DNA from 2 places in the Candidatus Symbiopectobacterium sp. genome. Region 2 is predicted to be linked to the other one. Evidence: predicted binding sites of a transcription regulator. Region 2 holds the regulator's gene; the other holds the start of a gene.
What was found. Region 2 encodes PurR, which represses purine synthesis genes. Its sites were predicted from a motif close to CANGCAAACGTTTGCNTG; they were not measured.
Positions count from the first base shown of each region.

Region 1: the regulator PurR is predicted to act here: its motif matches at 1,967-1,984, upstream of purL (phosphoribosylformylglycinamidine synthase).

Region 1 covers NZ_JAHWCO010000272.1:6,889-10,238, forward strand. The annotation lists gene purL (phosphoribosylformylglycinamidine synthase) at 1-1,847, opposite strand, end outside; partial or broken gene mltF (membrane-bound lytic murein transglycosylase MltF) at 2,150-3,350, shown strand, end outside.
Region 2 covers NZ_JAHWCO010000053.1:32-3,381, reverse strand. The annotation lists gene QZ506_RS01775 (riboflavin synthase subunit alpha) at 1-168, shown strand, start outside; gene cfa (cyclopropane fatty acyl phospholipid synthase) at 237-1,388, opposite strand; gene purR (HTH-type transcriptional repressor PurR) at 1,944-2,969, opposite strand.

The DNA.
Region 1 (3,350 bases), on a different contig from region 2:
CGTTTGACGTCGCGCAGCATTTTCGGTGTTTTGCCGAGCAGCACGTCGAGCGGCAGATCGATCGGCTGATTATTGAAGTGGCGATCATTCAAGGTTAAATGCTGCTCTTCCGTCGCTTCACCAATCACGGCGTAAGGGGTGCGCTCACGGCGGCACAGTTCATCAAACATCGCCAGTTTTTCCGGTGCAACCGCCAGTACATAGCGCTCTTGAGATTCGTTACACCACACTTCCAGCGGGCTCATGCCTGGCTCATCGTTGAGAATGTCGCGCAGTTCAAAGCGGCCGCCGCGCCCGCCATCACTTACCAGCTCCGGCATTGCGTTGGACAGACCGCCCGCCCCCAGGTCGTGGATAAACAGGATCGGGTTATCTTCACCCAGTTGCCAGCAGCGGTCGATCACTTCCTGACAACGACGCTCCATTTCCGGGTTATCGCGCTGTACGGAGGCGAAATCCAGATCGGCGTCTGATTGGCCGGAGGCCATGGAGGAGGCTGCACCGCCGCCCAGACCGATATTCATGGAGGGGCCACCCAACACAATCAGCTTGGCACCTACCGTGATCTCGCCTTTTTTCACGTGATCGGCACGGATGTTACCAATACCGCCCGCCAGCATCACCGGCTTGTGATAACCGCGCAACTCGCTGCCGTTATGGCTGTCAACCTGCTCCTCATAGGTACGGAAGTAACCGGTCAGCGCAGGGCGACCAAACTCGTTATTAAAGGCCGCACCGCCCAGCGGGCCATCAATCATAATGTCCAACGCGCTGACGATGCGATCCGGCTTACCGAAATCTTCTTCCCACGGCTGTTCAAAGTTAGGAATACGCAGGTTAGAGACCGAGAACCCGACCAGACCCGCTTTAGGTTTGGCACCGCGCCCCGTCGCCCCTTCATCGCGAATTTCGCCACCGGAACCGGTCGCCGCACCCTGCCAGGGAGAAATGGCCGTCGGATGGTTATGGGTTTCCACTTTCATCAGAATGTGTGTCGGCTCCTGATGGTAGGCATAGTGACCTTGCGGATCGGCAAAGAAACGCCCCGCTTCGGAGCCTTCCATCACCGCCGCGTTATCTTTATAAGCAGACAACACGTGTTCTGGCGTGTGCTCGAAGGTGTTCTTGATCATTTTGAACAGCGACTTGGGCTGTGCTTCACCGTCAATCACCCAGTCGGCGTTAAAAATTTTGTGGCGGCAGTGCTCAGAGTTGGCCTGAGCAAACATATAGAGTTCAATGTCGGTCGGATTGCGGCCCAAACGGGTAAAGGCATCCAACAGGTAGTCGATTTCATCTTCCGCCAGCGCCAGTCCCAGACGCACGTTGGCCTGTTCCAACGCCTTACGCCCTTCCAGCAGAGCGTCTACCCGTTTCAACGGGGCGGGCTGATGCTCGGCAAACAGCTGTTCCGCCTGCGCCATCTCGGTGAATGTCGTTTCCATCATGTGGTCATGCAGCAACGCGCCCAGTTGCTGCCACTGTTCATCGCTCAGCGTCGGCGCATGAATATAGAAGGCTAATCCGCGCTCCAGACGAATCACCTTATCTAGGCCGCAGTTGCGCGCAATATCGGTAGCTTTGGAAGACCAGGGAGAAATGGTGCCGAGACGCGGTGTGACCAACAGTAAGCGCCCACTTGGCTCATGCTCCGCGAGAGAGGGGCCATATTTTAACAGTCGTGTCAGTTTGACCTGCTCATCGCTGTTCAGTGGTGCACGCACGGCAGCGAAGTGAACGTACTCCGCATAGATGTCACTAATTGGCAAAAAGTGCTCTTTGCAACGCGTCAGCAACTTATTTACACGGAAGGCCGATAGGGCAGGTGAACCACGCAGTATTTCCATCATCTAAAAAATCTCTCGTCTTCGATGTACTGAGTTTCAGTACGTCAGTGGGCGCTACTTTGTCGCGCAGCCAAGGGGGGGGGGGGAAACGCGCGTCATTATAGAGAATTGTGACGCCCGACGAAACCGTTTGCGCAGAGTTTGTTGCACATCTTATTTTCGTCATGGTCAAACTTTAACCTGATGGATAACTGTTGCACACTGGCGGTTTGTTAAGCAAAATGCCCCCACTCTGGGAGAGAGTAGACAAAAAAACTGCCGTTACAGACAGAAAGGCCACACGGCCACTGAGAGATAACTATTTGAAGCGTTTAACATTAAATTATTTTTTCATCGGGGTTATTACGTTACTGCTGATGTTGGCGCTCTGGCCCAACATCCCCTGGCGCAGCGGCCAGGATACACAGCTCAATCAGATCCTTTCTCGGTGCGAGCTGCGTATCAGCACGCTCAATTCGCCGCTGACCTATACCCTCAGTAACGGAACCCCCTCAGGGCTCGATTATGAACTGGCTAAACGATTCGCCGATTACCTTAGCGTGAAGCTTGTGGTATCGGCGCGCCCAAATCTTGACGCCTTGTTCGATGATCTGGACAGCGATAATGCCGATCTGCTTACCGCCGGGCTGATCTACAACCATGAGCGATTGGATCGCTTTCGCGCTGGGCCAACCTACTATTCCGTCTCGCATCAACTGGTTTACCGCATGGGTGCCACGCGCCCTAAAAATCTGGAGAAACTGAGTGGTCAGTTAGCGGTCACATCGGGATCAGCACATATCGCCACGTTACGCGATTTGAAAAACAATAAATATCCATCGTTAAGCTGGGAAGCCGCTTCAGACCTGAGCACGCAGGATTTGCTTAAACAGGTGGCGCAAGGCGCGTTGGATTACACGCTGGCAGATTCCGTCACCATCGGTTTGATGCATCGCATTCACCCGCAGCTTTCCGTGGCGTTCGATCTGAGCGACGAAGAGCCGGTCACCTAATATATGCGCCGTACCTAGGACGACAGCCTGTACGCCGCCCTGTTGGACTTTTTCAGCCAAACTGTGGAAGACGGCACGCTGGCGCGCCAGGAAGAGAAATACCTCGGCCACGTGGGTGAATTTGATTATGTCGATACCCGCACCTTCCTGAGCGCCATCGATAACACCTTGCCCGATCTGCAACCGTTGTTTGCCAAATATGCCAGCGACATTGACTGGAAATTGCTGGCGGCTATTTCTTATCAGGAATCACACTGGAATCCATTGGCGACCTCACCGACCGGCGTGCGCGGGTTGATGATGCTGACGCGCAATACCGCAGAGAGCCTGGATGTGACCGACAGACTCGATCCGGAACAGAGCATTCGCGGTGGTGCGCGCTATCTTGCGCACATGATGGAAAAAATGCCGGAAAGCATTCCCGAAGATGAGAAGATTTGGTTTGCACTGGCCTCCTACAATATGGGCTATGCCCATCTGCTGGATGCGCGCAAACTGACGGAAAAGCAGA
Region 2 (3,350 bases):
ATTCCCGAAACGCTGCAACGCACCACGCTCGGCCAGAAGCGATTGGGGAACCGGATCAATATCGAAATCGACCCGCAAACTCAGGCTGTTATCGACACGGTTGAACGTGTGCTGGCACAGCGTCAGGCACAAGAGGCCGCAACGGCAAATGCCGCGCAGAGCGCCTGAAGCATGAGCTGAAAAGGCGATAAAAAATGCCGTAACCCCTTTGATGTACGGCGTTAAGCTGACCGAAATCAGCGCGCTACACGCACGCCACCTTCAATCCCTTGGGGGCTAAACAAGACCTGCCACAGTTGAATGTTTCGCGCGCGAAACGCCCCGGCGCAGGCATTCAGGTAGTAACGGAACATACGGTTAAAACGCGGCGAATAACGGTCCGCTAACTGCGGCCAACTGGCTACAAAGCGATCGTGCCAGGCCATCAAGGTTTTATCGTAATCGGCCCCAAAATTGTGCCAATCTTCCATCACCAGATAAGGTTCACTGTGTGCGGCAATGTGGCGCACGGAGGGCAGGCAGCCGTTTGGGAAAATATATTTGTTAATCCAGGGATCAACCTGCGAATCGGTTTTATTTGCCCCAATGGTATGCAGCAGAAACAACCCTTCGGGTTTGAGATTTTTGCTGACGACGCGAAAGTACGTATCATAATTTTTCGGTCCAACGTGCTCAAACATGCCGACAGACACGATGCGATCGAAATGTCGGTTAAGGTCGCGATAATCCTGCAATTCAATGGTGACGTTGAGATCGCTACAGCGCGCCTGAGCCAGTTTTTGCTGCTCACGCGAAATGGTCACGCCGTAAACCGATACGCCATAATGGCGTGCCGCATAGGCGGCCAGCCCGCCCCAGCCGCAGCCAATATCCAACAGGGTCATGCCTGGCTGAAGCTGAAGTTTTTCGCAAATTATGCGCAGTTTGGCCTGTTGCGCCTGTTCTAGGGTAGTGGACTCTTTCCAGTAGCCGCAGGAGTATTGCATATGCGTGTCGAGCATCAGGCTAAACAGATCGTTGCCCAGATCGTAATGCTCCTTGCCGACGATCCAGGCTCGCTTGCGGGATTGCAGGTTAATCAAGCGCGCAGCGACAATGTGCAAAATGTCTTTAAGATGATGGGTGGCCCTTTTCTCAAGCCCCGCGCGTAAAATACGCCGAAAAAAACAGTCTAAACGATCGCACTCCCACCAACCGTCCATATAGCTTTCACCGAGTCCCAGGGAGCCTTCACGCAGAACGCGCTTGTAGAAATCAGGGTTACGTACCCGAATATCAAACGGGCGTGAGCCATTGATTTTGATATCGGCGATAGCCAATAACGCGTGTACGATCCGGAACCAGGACGTGTTATGTTCTGCCAGTTCCTCTACATATGACGAACTCATAACTTCCCCCAACCTTGCCAGACAGCGCCGCAAGGAACAGCATAGACAGTCTCTCATCAACCCGAACGCTGCGGGTTGCGCGTAGCGTGTTCGAATCACGGGCAGGTTACCCGTTGTTCAAATAGTAAGCGGTTGCATTCGTGCGCAGCCGTTTATGCTTGCCCGTTGCACAGCGGCAGCGGGCATAACATCCATCGTCTACTCTCTGGATACCAGAGGGACTGAAGTGTCAACACCGGCACGTGGTAACACGTAGGGGCACATATCCTGATACGCAGTCGTGCGTTCGTTATAATAAGGATAAGTGTAGGGATATTGTCCGAATGAAAAACAGTGTACGACTGCTTCAATCAGAGGACAAGTCAAAATTGATTGATGCAGTCATGAAGAATCTACAAATCAACGCGCTATACCCGTCATACTTCAAGTTGCAGGTGCGTTGTCTGCACTCGCTCACCCGAATCACTTACTTTAGTAAGCTCATCGTGATTCCCTCATTTGCGGCCTTCCCGTAACTCTAATTATTTAGGGCATATAAGAAAATCGTCTTAAACATCAAAGGCGGTAGTCGCGGAAAGGGCCGTCACCCACAGAACGACGCTCGATAAGCGTTGGGTGAACCTCAGTCATCTGCGCATCTTCGCGCTTACTGGTGATGCGATCGAGCAGCATGGTAAAAGCCGATTGGCCCAAATGCTCTTTTGGCTGGTGGATCGTGGTTAAGGCAGGCGTGAAATAACGTGCATGGCGAACATTATCGTAGCCAATCACGGAAATATCTTGCGGTACGAGTAGTCCGAGCTCATCTGCCGCGCAGATGGCGCCCATGGCCATGATGTCACCGCCGCAGAAAATAGCGGTCGGGCGCTGTTTCTGCGCCAAAATGTGGTGCATGGCTTTATAACCGGATTCCGGCTCGAAATCGCCCTGAACAATCCATTCATCGTGAACGGTGATATCCGCTTCCTGCAAGGCTTTGAGAAAACCCAGATAACGCCCGCTGCCCGTGTTGCGTTCCTGAATACCGGGAATAGCGCCGATGTCGCGGTGGCCACGTTCAATCAGGTAACGCCCAGCCAGATATCCTCCTTCAAAGGCGTTATCAATGATAGTGTCAGTGAAATCGCCGCGTGCCTGACCCCAATCCATCACTACCATGGGAATGCTGCGGTAATCGGCCAACATGCTCAGCAGTTCAGGCGGATATTCCGCACACATTACCAACAGACCATCAACCCGTTTTTGCGCCAGCATGGAAAGATAGGCCCGCTGTTTTTCCAGGTTATTATGCGAGTTACACAGAATCAGGGTATAGCCTTTTGCATAACAACTGTTTTCAACCGCTTCGATAATTTCCGCAAAGTAGGGTGCTTCGCTCGAGGTGGCGAGCAGACCGATGGATTTGGTGTGGTTTACCTTTAAGCTCCGAGCCACTGCGCTCGGGGAGTAGTGTAATTCCTTGATGGCTTCCCGCACGGCCGTTTTGGTCTCTTCGGCGACGAAACGTGTTTTATTGATGACGTGAGAGACGGTTGTTGTTGAAACGCCAGCACACTTTGCCACATCTTTGATCGTTGCCATCTAAACATGACTCCTGAACCTACTTGTTACGGCAGTATATAGTTTGTTAATCGTTTGCTTTTGCGTAATGTTCTCTTTCCGATGGTATAAACAGGATATCAGAAGGAGACTGCAGAAATAATTTGTACCTAAAGGGGACGCGTTGATCCCATCGAAGATGACGTGTTCGGACACCGACGCAACGCACGGTAAACTGCAAATTTTGGCTGATTTGCCGCGAAAGTGAAAGGGATAATTGATTTAATTAGTGCAGCCGGGATCGGAGATTTTCCCTATATACCCGTGATCATTGAAGATGCTTGATTTTACGCGGTAAGAAGATCATGCTCACCCACTATGAAGATATTTATTACCGACAAGCAAAAAGCCGAACTCGAACAC